DNA from 4 places in the Pelagibius sp. CAU 1746 genome. Region 1 is predicted to be linked to each of the others. Evidence: predicted binding sites of a transcription regulator. Region 1 holds the regulator's gene; each other region holds the start of a gene.

Region 1 (2,872 bases):
GCGTGGTCGACGACGCGCAGTTCGGTCCGGTCATGCTGTTCGGCCAGGGTGGCACTGCCGTGGAGGTGATCAAGGACAAGGCGCTGGCCCTGCCGCCGCTGGACCCGGTGCTGGCCGAGGCGATGATGCAGCAGACCCGGGTCTACAAGCTGCTGCAGGGTTACCGCGACCGCCCGCCCGCCGCCATCGCAGAGGTCGCCGCCTGCCTCGTCCGCCTGTCGCAGCTCATCATCGACGTGGCCGAGATCACGGAAGTCGACATCAATCCCCTGCTGGCCGACAGCGAGGGCGTCATCGCCCTGGATGCCCGCATCCGCCTCGCTGGCGCCTCTCTCGGCGAAGAGGCCGGCAGGCTCTGCGGCGCCGACCGCTTGGCGATCCGTCCTTATCCCAAGGCGTTGGAGCAGACCTTCGCCCTGCCGGACGGGCAAAAGATCTTCCTGCGCCCGCTGCGCCCCGAGGATGCCGAGGCCCTGCGCGAAGGTTTTCGGCACATGGATCCGGAAGACGTGCGCATGCGCTTTTTCGCGCAGATGCGCGAGATGCCGCCGGACTTGGCGGCACGCCTCACGCAGCTCGACTACGACCGCGAAATGGCGCTGGCCGCCTTCCCGGCGCCAGGCGAGGACCACAGCGCCAAGGGCGGAGACCGCGGCGGCCTGGGCGTGGTGCGACTGGTCGCCGACCCGGACAACCAGCGCGCCGAGTTCGCCATCGCCATCCGCTCCGACGCCAAGGGCCGCGGCCTGGGCCGCGCGCTGATGGAGCGCATCATGGACTTCGCGGTGAGGCGGGGCCTCAGCGAAGTTTGGGGCGACGTGCTGGCCGACAACGCGCGCATGTTGGCGCTCTGCGACGAGCTGGGCTTTCAACGCGGCGCACCGGAAGACGGCATAATCCGCGTCCGCCGCCCGCTGCGCGAGTAACTGCTCGGAGATTGCGGTGCATCCTTCGAGATGGCGCTGCCGCGCCTCCTCAGGATGAGGCAGGAGCTTAGTTGACCTCATGCTGAGGAGTGAGCGTCAGCGAGCGTCTCGAAGCACGAGGTCATTCAGGCACTGGGCCGGTCGAGGGAGTAGCCGGCCGAGCGCACGGTGCGGATCAGATCCTCCTCGCCGCTTTGGTTCAGCGCCTTGCGCAGCCGGCGGATGTGGACGTCGACGGTGCGCGGCTCCACGTAGACGTCGCGGCCCCAGACCGAATCCAGAAGCTGCTCGCGGGTGAAGACGCGACCGGGGTGTTGCATCAGGTGGCGCAGCAGGCGGAACTCCGTCGGGCCCAGATGGATGTCCTGGCCATTGCGTTTGACGCGGTGCGCCGCCAGGTCCATGGCCAGGTCCTCGAAGGTCAGCATCTCGCTGCTCAGCTCCGGCTTGCTCCGGCGCAGCACCGCGTTGACGCGTGCGATCATCTCCGCCGGCGAGAAGGGCTTGGTGATGTAGTCGTCGCAACCGCTGTCCAGCCCGCGCAGCTTGTCGCTCTCCTCGCCGCGCGCCGTCAACATGATGATCGGCACGCGCTTGGTTTCCGATTTGCTGCGCAACTGCCGGCAAACCTCGATGCCGGACATCAGCGGCAGCATCCAGTCCAGCAGGATCAGGTCCGGCACCTCTTCGGCGGCCGCCACAAGGGCCTCCTCGCCGTCGCCCGCGGTGTTTATGCGGAAGCCCGCACTTTCAAGGTTGTAGCGCAGCATCGTGACCAGGGCCTCCTGGTCCTCGACGATCAGGACAAGAGGTTTCATGCGCCCTCCCCGTCTTCCGTGCCGCCTTCCTCAACGTCTTCCGGATTCATGATCTGGAAACTGGAGAGGTCGTTCTTCGGGCGGCCGCCTTGGATGCGCTTTCCGGTCGTAAGATAGTGTGTCGTCTCGGCGATGTTAGTGGCGTGATCGCCGATGCGCTCGATGTTCTTGGCAATGAACAGCAAATGCGTGCAGGGCGTGATGTTGCGCGGGTCTTCCATCATGTAGGTGAGGAGCTCGCGGAACAGCGCCGTGTACATCTCGTCGACCTCTTCGTCGCGGTGCCAGACGTCGATCGCGCGGTTGGGGTCGTGGTTGGCGTAGGCGTCGAGCACGTCCTTGATGATCGCCTGCACCAGCTTGGCCATGCGCGGGATGGAGCGCGTCGCCTCGTGGGGCGCAAGCTGGTTGAGGGCCAAGGTGCGCTTGGCGACGTTCTTGGCATAGTCGCCGATGCGCTCCAGGTCGCTCGAAATCTTCAGCGCCGAAATCACTTCGCGCAGATCGTTGGCCATGGGCTGGCGCAGCGCCAGGGTGCGCACCGCGTTCTCGTCCAGCTCCAGGTCCATCTCGTCGATGGCCTCGTCACCCGCGACCACCTTCTGCGCCAGCTCCGAATCGCGGCGCGCCAGAGCGTCGATCGCATTGGCCATCTGGGCCTCGGCGAGACCGCCCATGCGCAGCACGATGGCGTTGAGTTGCTGCAGTTCCTCGTCGAAGGATTTGACGATGTGGTTGGCGCTCATGCTTGCCTGCCCTTCGCGTCTCGTGTTTGTCCAGGGGTCAGCCGAAGCGGCCGGTGATGTAGCCCTGGGTGCGCTCGTCGCGCGGGTTGGTGAACAACTGCTCGGTGTCCCCGACCTCGACCAGGACGCCCAGATGGAAGAAGGCGGTGCGCTGCGAAACGCGCGCGGCCTGCTGCAAGGAGTGGGTGACGATGACGATGGTGAAGTTCTGCCGCAGCTCGTCGATCAGTTCTTCGATCTTCGCCGTCGCGATGGGATCCAGGGCCGAGCAGGGCTCGTCCATCAGGATCACTTCCGGGTTCACGGCGATGGCGCGGGCGATGCAAAGGCGCTGCTGCTGGCCGCCGGACAGGCCGGTCCCCGGCGCCTGCAGGCGGTCCTT
Region 2 (2,872 bases), on a different contig from region 1:
ACAGGGCGGAACGGAAGCGCCGGAGGCCGATCCGGAGCTGATGAACGCCTTCCGGATCTCCGCTCTCCAGGACAGCCGCTTCATTGGCGGTCCAGTGTCTGAGGCAGGCCCCAAGGATCGCCGCCAGGGCGTCGTCGGCCCGCATCCGGGCCGTCAGTTTCAGCGCTTCGGCGCGCTGCCAGGTCGGCTTGCGCCCGGTCGCCAGGGCATAACCGCGCGCCGACTTGCTGCGCGTCTCGATCCTTGTGGGGGCAATGTCCTGCAGGGTGAGGGCGAGATCGAAGAGCGCGCGCGGCGGCCCTTGCAGCAGTTCCAGCTCGATCTCGGCCAGGGGCTCGCGGATGCCGGAGGCTTCGATTTCTCCGCGGTCGAAGGCGGCCTCGATGGTTCTCGGACGGCCCAGGGAATCGGTGCCGTTCACCTGCATCACCTCGCGGTGAACGCGGGTGGTGAAGACGGGGCGCAAGTCGCCGGGGGAGATCAGGTCCAGTTCGGCGCGGATGGCCGGGTCGTCGACGATCTCCGGCCGCGGCTCCGGGGATGGCACCTCGCCCTCCCACTCGCCGCGGATCAACACGGCGGAAGCGGCGGTATCGCCGGTCTTCACCGTCTGGAGAAAGCGGGCGCCATCGCGGCGGATGCGAAGGGCGAGCCCCCGCTTGCGCAGGCGCAAGTCGGCGGTGTCGTAGTAGGTGCTCTCCAGGTCCTTGATTCTGGGCGCGCCAGCGCTGCCGGCTTGCGGCAAGGCCCGCCACAGACGCAGAAGCGTCTCCGGGGCGCCCCGCAGCTTCAACTCGGTTTCCAAGGGCGCCGAAGATCCGCCTGGGTTCGGCTTGGCCATCTGACGTCCGCCTCTCGCCTGGGGCCGGGCCTTTCCCGGCGGCCTTCCGGTCCGGCGGCCCCTTGCCCCGGGGCCGGCCTTCGCCGGTCAGGCCCCTGTATTCGCCCCGCCGAGGCACTTAGAATGGCCGCCGGCGGAGACCGTTAAGCCTAGTCGGGCTAGCATTGCGTCTCCGGCCCGTGCGCGGCAAGCCCGGAAACATGACAGTTTTGTTGCGGCCGCCGCATTTCTTTCGGGACCCGCGGACTCAAGGAGCGATATGCCGGAACTGCTGCTGCTGCGCCATGCGAAATCGGACTGGAAGGCCGCGGCCGAGGACGACTTCGAGCGCCCTTTGGCCAAGCGCGGCCGCCGGGCGGCGCCACTCATGGGAAAATACCTGCGCGCCGAGAAGCTTGAGCCCAACCTGGTGCTTTGTTCGTCGGCGCGGCGCGCCCGGGAAACCCTGGAGCTGGTGTCGGCAGCGCTGGCATCTGCGCCGGAAATCAGCTACCTGAAGTCGCTCTACCTGGCGCCGCCGAGCCGGATGATCGCGGTGCTTCGCCGCCAGAAGCCGGAGACCGGCCGTATTCTGCTGATTGCCCACAATCCGGGCCTGCAGAGGCTGGCGCTGGAACTGGCGCGCGGCGCAGCGGGCCGGGGTCATGGCGCGGCGCGGCGGCGATTGGCCGAGAAGTTTCCAACCGCGGCGCTGGCGCGGCTCCGGATTGCGGCCTGGGAAACTCTGGGCGAGGCGCCCGCCGAGTTGCTGACCTTCATCGGGCCGCGGGATCTGGAAGGCGAGGCGTGACTCCGGCGGGTGGGGGACTCGAATTCGGCGGACCGCTCCCGAGGCCGAAGCCGCAGCCGGACCCTGCGGGTCTTCGGGTCATGTGGGCGTTCCGGCCTGCGTCGCAGAGAAAACCAAGATTGGAGGAAGTATCCCCGTGAAGATCGCCAAGATGGACCGGCGGCTGCGCAGCCAAAGCTGGTTCAACGACAGGGACAATCCCGGCATGACGGCGCTCTACCTGGAGCGCTACCTGAACTACGGCCTGACCAAGGATGAGCTGACCTCCGGCAAGCCGATCATCGGTATCGCCCAGACCGGCAGCGACCTGTCGCCCTGCAACCGCGTTCATCTGGATCTCGCAGCGCGTCTGCGCGACGGCATCCGCGATGCCGGCGGCATCGCCTTCGAGTTTCCCGTCCATCCGATCCAAGAGACCGGACGCCGCCCGACCGCGGCGCTGGACCGTAATCTTGCCTACCTCGGCCTTGTCGAGATTCTGCACGGCTATCCTCTCGACGGCGTCATCCTGACCACCGGCTGCGATAAGACCACGCCGGCCTGTCTCATGGCGGCGGCGACGGTCGACATGCCGGCCATCGCGATGAACGGCGGCCCCATGCTGGATGGTTACTGGAACGGCAGGCTGGTCGGCTCCGGCACCGTGATATGGGAGGCGCGGCGCCTTCACGCCGCCGGCGAGATCGACTACGACGAGTTCATCGGCATGGTGGCGGCCTCGGCGCCCAGCGCCGGTCACTGCAACACCATGGGCACCGCGTCTTCCATGAACGCCCTGGCCGAGGCGCTGGGCATGATGCTGCCGGGCGCCGCGGCAATCCCCGCACCCTACCGCGAGCGCGGCCAGATGGCCTACGAGACCGGCCGGCGCATCGTCGATATGGTGTGGGAGGAGCTGACGCCCTCGAAGATCATGACCCGCGCGGCCTTCGAAAACGCCATCGTGGTGAACTCCGCCATCGGCGGCTCCACCAACTGTCCGATCCACGTCAACGCCATCGCCCGCCACATGGGAGTCGAGCTGGCGATCGAGGACTGGCAGACCTTCGGGCACGACATCCCGCTGCTCGTGAACGTCCAGCCCGCCGGCGAGTATCTGGCCGAGGGCTACCACCGTGCCGGCGGCCTGCCGGCGGTGATGGGCGAACTGATCCGCGCCGGCAAGATCAACACCGACGCCATGACCGTGGCCGGCAAGACCATGGGCGAGCTGCACGGCGACACGGTGGCCAGCGACCGCG
Region 3 (2,872 bases), 1.8 Mb from region 1:
GGCTCCTGAATGGCCTTCCTTCCCGGAAGGTCCCGTTGTCCTGGAGCACCGTCCCTCGCGGTGCCGGGGACCCCGCACGTGGAATAAGGATAGCAAAACCCCATTTGGCCGAGAAGCCCTCACGACAGGGCGCCGGGAGGCGCCGCCATCACTGGCCTGGTAGCGACATCCAGGAGCGGTCCGCAGGCAACCCCAGGCCAATAATCTCTCCGGACAGATCTTAGAATTTGTTCCTAAACACTTGGCGGCGATCGGCGCGGTCCCGCGAGGCGGCCGGCGGCGGCGGCGCGCCACAGGACTTGGATAGCGGGATTGAGAGCCCCCACTCCACAAAGCGCGGCGGGACCGCCCGCCGGCTGCGTCCCGTCCCGCGTCACGAACTAAATGATTATTCTTAAGATCGGTCCAAGATACCGCTTTTGGAGAAAACGGCGCAAAATCGTCATTGCGGTGCAACATTTTTGTTGCATTCAAATGCAAGCCCCGGTATCACCGCGCCCATGAGTGACTCCACGAAAAACTCCAAACCGAAATCGGACCGCGCCTACGAGAAGAAGCGCCGGAACTGCCTCATGTGCAGCTCCGAGTTCATGAGCTCTTGGCCGGGCGAGCGCGTCTGCCAGAACTGCAAGTCCACCAGCGCCTGGCGCGAAGGCATCGCCGCCTAAGGCACGCGATCTTCCCTACCTGACCTTGTCGCCGCGGTTTCCGACTGCGGCGTCAATTGGTTCCGGGACCGGCAAAGGCCGCGCTGCGGCGCCCCCCGCCCGTCTCCACCTCGGTAAATGGAATTGATAAAACCGCGCGGGCCCGCCGGCCCGGCGCGGTTTCGTTCGTTGGCGCCCTCTGCGCCGCACGGCGAGGGAGCGGGATTGCGGCCTTACGACTTGATGTCGATCAGGCTGTCGGTGATTTCGTCCTGGGTACGGAACGCCGCCGCATTGGCTTCGTAGGCCCGCTGCGCCTGGATCTGCGTCACCAGTTCTTCGGCCAGATTAACGTTGGGAATGGCCGCCACGCCGGCGGCATCCGCGTCCGGGCGCCCCGGGGCGTAGACCTCGACCGATGGCGGCTCCACCGGACGCACCTCGGCCCGCACGCCGCCACCCGCGGCGGTGACGTCGTCCACCCGCTTGGGCACGTAGGCGCCCCGCCGCCCCGCCTCAGAGGCTTGGGCCGGGCCACCCTCTCGCACGCCGCGGCTGTGCATGTTGGCAATGTTGTCCGCCGAGACGGCCAGGCGCTTGCTCTGCGCCATCAGTCCCGACAGAGACGCCGAAAATCCGGCAATCATGGGCGACCCCTTCAGTCCACAGTAAGCAGGCGATCCTACGCCCCTGCGCATTCAAGTTCAAATATTTGAATTTTATACGATTTTTATGAAAGCACCGGAGCTCCGGCGGCCTTTGGCGCCGCCGCCCACTGGTTTCGGCCCGGCATCCAACATATATAGGCTTGATATATGCTGGATCGATATATTAAATGCGCTTCCGAGTAGTCATGAACTCTGGGCGATAACCTAATGGATGCAAAGACCCTCTGCCTCGGTGCCCTGCTGCGCGGCGAAGCCAGCGGCTATGAGATCAAGAAAGCCTTCGAGGAAGGGCCCTTCAGCCACTTTCACCAGGCCAGCTTCGGCTCCATCTATCCGGCCCTCAACGCGCTGAACGCCGAGGGGTTGATCGCCGGCCGTGCCCAGGCCCAGGACAAGCGGCCGGACAAGAAGCTCTACGCCATTACGGCGAAAGGCCGTAACGCGCTGATTGCCGCGCTGATGGCCGAGCCGGCGCCGGACGCCGTGCGCTCCGATCTTCTCTTTATCCTGTCATTTGCCCATTTCCTGCCGCCCGCGCGCGTCGGCCATCTGATCGATCAGCGTATCGCCTGGTACCGCGAGGCCTTGGATCGCATGGAAGACTGCGCCTGCGGCATGATCGCCTCACCCGGCTCCTCCTTCGTGCGCGGTATGGGGATCGCCGTCTACCGCGCCGCCGCCGACTACCTGGAAGCCCATCGCGACGAACTGGTCGCCGAAATCAGCGAGTCCGCCACGCTGGTGGCCGAATAGGGCCCTGATAACTCGCAGGGCGGGCGGAAACGAAGACCGCCGTTCCTGCGTATCGTGAAAAGACAACGACATGATGCCCACAAGCGAACGTCCCTTCTGTCACCGAACCGTGAGCGCCCCCCGATGAAACGCTCTGTCATCTTCGCGGCGCTGCTCGCCGTCGCCGCCACCCTCTGGGTCCTTTCGGGCCAGCTCGGCGAGAGCGGTGCCCAGCCCGAGGCGCAGAAGCCTCCAGCCGACCTGCGGGCCCTCGACGAGGCGCCGGCCGTGCGCGTGCGCAGGTCGAGCGCCGAACTGCACGCGGTGATCGACCTGCTGCGCGGCCGTACGGAAGCCAATCGCCTGGTCGAGATCAAATCGGAGACCGACGGGCGCATTGTCGAGCTTACCGTCGAGGACGGCGCCCGCGTGTCCGAGGGCGAGGTGATCGCGCGCCTGTCGGCCGGCGACCGCCCGGCGCGCCTCGCCGAGGCCAAGGCTCTGCTGGCCCAGCGCAAGATCGAGCACGAGGCCGACCGGAAGCTGTCCAAGAAGGGGTTCCGGGCCGAAACCCAGCTCGCCGCCAGTCAGGCCGAATTGGAAGCCGCCGAGGCGGCGGTGAAGATCGCCGAGGTCGAACTCGCCTACACCCGCATCCGCGCGCCCTTCGATGGCGTCATCGACAACCGTGTGGTCGAAATCGGCGATTTCGTCGACCGCGGCGACGCCATCGCCCAACTGGTCGAGCTGGACCCGGTGCTCATCGTCACCCAGGTCAACGAGCGCGACGTCCAGCGTCTGTCGGTCGGCACCCCCGGCACGGCA
Region 4 (2,872 bases), 850 kb from region 1:
TGGGGGGCACGGCTGCGCCGCTGTCACGGGTCATCAGCGTCGAACTCCTGAAGGGGGAGGGGCCCGGATGGGCCGGCGGCCGGTGTCGTCCCGGCCTCGGCGGGCATCCTGGGCGCTCCTGATATATCTGTAAAATCGTTATTTTGTATAAGTTGGATAGGTTATGCTGATGGGTCGAGTGGACGCTTTTCTGACCGCCCCCTGGCGGAGAACCGGAGCCGGAGAGCCTTGCGCTACGTTCAACTGCGGGCCTTTCACTACGTCGCCATCTGCGGCGGCTTTTCCCGCGCCGCCGAGGCGCTGTGCCTGACCCAGCCGGCGATCTCCGACCAGGTGCGCAAGCTGGAGGAGGAATATGACGTCATCCTCTTCAACAGGCACAAGAAACAGGTCAGCCTGACCAAGGCGGGCCAGCAGCTGTTGGAGATCACCCGGCGCATGTTCGAGGTGGAAAAGCAGGCCCTGGAGCTGCTGTCTGAATCGCGCGCCCTGCGCTCCGAGTCGCTGCGCGTGGTGGCGGACTCCGCCCACCACATGCTGCACATCCTGGGGCGCTTCCGCGAGCGCTACCCCGGCATCGCGATGGTGGTCAGTTCCGGCAACTCCGAGGAGGTGATCGCCCAGCTCTACGACTACGAGGCCGAGGTCGGTATCCTGGGGGAGGTCCCGGAGAGCCGCGACTTCGAGGTCATCAAGCTGAGCTCCACCCCGCTCATCGCCTTCGCCAACAAGGATCATCCCTTAAGCCGGCGCAAATCGATCACCCTGGCCGAGCTCGCCGAGCAGATGCTGGTGCTGCGCGAGCGCGGCTCCAAGACCCGCCAGAGCATCGAGGCGGCGGCGCGCGGGCGCGGGCTGACCCTAGCGCCCTCGATCGAGGCCGAAGGCCGCGAGGCGGTGCGCGAGATCGTCGCCACCGGCGGCGGCGTCGGCGTGGTCTCCGCCGCCGAGTTCGGCCAGGACTCCCGCCTGGTGCCGGTTCGCCTCTCCGACTGCGAGGTGCTGATGGACGAGGCCCTGGTCTGCCTGCGCGAGCGCGCCGGCGGCAAGGTCATCAGGGCCTTCTTCGACACCGCCCGCGAGGTCGCCGCGGCCGGATGATCCGGCCCGTTCCGGGATACCGCTCGTCGCAGTTGCCGCCAAGCCGGCGCACCGCTTCTCAGGCGTGCTGCGCCGGGACATCGCCGTTGCGGCGGCACAAATCGATTGCCAGCCGCCGCGAATGAATTGTAAGTTTTCTTACATATAACTGTAATAAATCGTTCGCCCGTCTGGAGCCACAGCGCGCGGCATCAGGCGCTGCGGAAAAAAAGAGGTGGGCCTGCAGAGGAATGCCAGGGAGGAAGTCATGAGTTCCAGATTTTTCGCACTGATCGCCGGTCTCGGCCTGATGTGCAGCGCTTTGCTTTTCCAGGCGTCGACGGTTGAAGCCGATGAGTGCAAGAACCGCGGCACGCTTGACGAGATCTACTGCGACGAAGACGGAGATCTTGTTGCGGATGCCCCGACGGACCCGTCCAAGTGGCGCGATCCGTCGACCTTGGTCTTTACCTACACGCCGGTCGAGGACCCTGCCGTGTACCGGGATGCTTTCAGGCCGTTTCAGGATTACCTGGCAGAGAAAACCGGCAAGAAAGTCATTTACTACACAGTGCAGTCGAACTCCGCCGAGATCGAGGCGATGCGTTCCGGCCGCCTGCATGTCGCCGGCTTCTCCACCGGCCCGACCGGCTTCGCAGTCAACCTTGCAGGGGCCGTGCCGCTTGCCGTCAAGGGCACCGAAAGCGAGTTCCAGGGCTACAACCTGATCGTCATCGTCAAGACGGATAGCCCCTACCAGACACTGGCCGATTTGAAGGGCAAGAAGGTCGCGCACACGTCGCCGTCGTCCAACTCGGGCAACTTGGCGCCGCGCGCACTCTTCCCGGATCAGGGGCTGGTGCCGGAACAGGACTATGAGGTGCTCTACTCCGGTAAGCACGATCAATCCGTGCTTGGCGTCAACAGCGGTGACTATGACGCGGCGCCCGTCGCTTCCGACGTGTTCACGCGGATGGTCGAGCGCGGCGTCGTCAAGGCTGAGGACTTTCGGATCATCTATCGCAGTCCGAAATTCCCGACCTCTTCGTTCGCCTATGCCCATGACCTCAAGCCCGAACTCGTCCAGCAGATCCGCGAGGCCTTCAGGGATTTCCGATTTACCCCGGAGATGCAGGAAACTTTCGGCGGTGCGGATCGCTTCTTCCCGATCACCTACAAGCAAGACTGGGCCGTGATTCGTCAGATCGCCAAATCGATCGGCGAGGAATATGACCGCAAGGGGCTCGACGCCATGGCCAAGAAAGAAGCTGAAAAAGCGGCCAAAAAGTCGAACTGATGGACGGAGAAAACGGCGGCATGTCGTCGCAGATGGGTTCGCGGGGCCTTGGCCCCGCGGACTCCGCCGGTCTGCCGGCGCATTCGATGAGCATACACGGCCTGGTCAAGGAGTACGTGCCCGGCGTGCCCGTTCTCAGGGGCATCGACCTCGACATCGAGGGCCTGGGGATGACCGCCATCATCGGTCCGTCCGGCACCGGCAAAAGCACGCTTTTGCGTTGTATCAACAGGCTTGTGGAGCCCACCCAAGGCTCCATCGTGTTCGAGGGCGAGGATATCACCCGCCTTGGCCGCGCCAGATTGCGCCGGGCGCGGCGCAAGATCGGCATGGTGTTCCAGGAGTACAACCTGGTCGAACGTTTGACGGTGGTCGAGAATTTGCTGTGCGGGCGGCTCGGCTACGTGTCGCCGTTTAAGGCTTGGCTCAGAAAGTTTCCCCAAAGCGACGTCGACCGCGCTTTCGACCTGCTTGACGCAGTCGGGCTCGGCAAGT

What was found. The regulator PhoB, encoded in region 1, activates phosphate uptake and scavenging genes when phosphate is short. The targets are predictions, from matches to a motif close to TNTCATAAAACTGTCA.
Region 2: the regulator PhoB is predicted to act here: its motif matches at 1,043-1,058, upstream of AAFN88_RS17570 (CHAD domain-containing protein).
Region 3: the regulator PhoB is predicted to act here: its motif matches at 1,370-1,385, upstream of AAFN88_RS11555 (flagellar basal body rod C-terminal domain-containing protein).
Region 4: the regulator PhoB is predicted to act here: its motif matches at 1,240-1,255, upstream of phnD (phosphate/phosphite/phosphonate ABC transporter substrate-binding protein).

What each region holds. Positions count from the first base shown of each region.
Region 1 covers NZ_JBDOQT010000001.1:634,165-637,036, reverse strand. Annotated here, with positions in the region: gene AAFN88_RS02895 (bifunctional acetate--CoA ligase family protein/GNAT family N-acetyltransferase) at 1-926, shown strand, start outside; gene phoB (phosphate regulon transcriptional regulator PhoB) at 1,052-1,744, opposite strand; gene phoU (phosphate signaling complex protein PhoU) at 1,741-2,490, opposite strand; gene pstB (phosphate ABC transporter ATP-binding protein PstB) at 2,528-2,872, opposite strand, start outside.
Region 2 covers NZ_JBDOQT010000002.1:132,840-135,711, reverse strand. Annotated here, with positions in the region: gene AAFN88_RS17570 (CHAD domain-containing protein) at 1-841, opposite strand, end outside; gene AAFN88_RS17565 (histidine phosphatase family protein) at 1,101-1,631, shown strand; gene AAFN88_RS17560 (IlvD/Edd family dehydratase) at 1,783-2,872, shown strand, end outside.
Region 3 covers NZ_JBDOQT010000001.1:2,435,642-2,438,513, reverse strand. Annotated here, with positions in the region: gene AAFN88_RS11560 (hypothetical protein) at 501-668, shown strand; gene AAFN88_RS11555 (flagellar basal body rod C-terminal domain-containing protein) at 881-1,294, opposite strand; gene AAFN88_RS11550 (PadR family transcriptional regulator) at 1,523-2,068, shown strand; gene AAFN88_RS11545 (efflux RND transporter periplasmic adaptor subunit) at 2,192-2,872, shown strand, end outside.
Region 4 covers NZ_JBDOQT010000001.1:1,479,239-1,482,110, forward strand. Annotated here, with positions in the region: gene AAFN88_RS07090 (2-aminoethylphosphonate--pyruvate transaminase) at 1-34, opposite strand, end outside; gene AAFN88_RS07095 (LysR substrate-binding domain-containing protein) at 229-1,101, shown strand; gene phnD (phosphate/phosphite/phosphonate ABC transporter substrate-binding protein) at 1,349-2,377, shown strand; gene phnC (phosphonate ABC transporter ATP-binding protein) at 2,377-2,872, shown strand, end outside.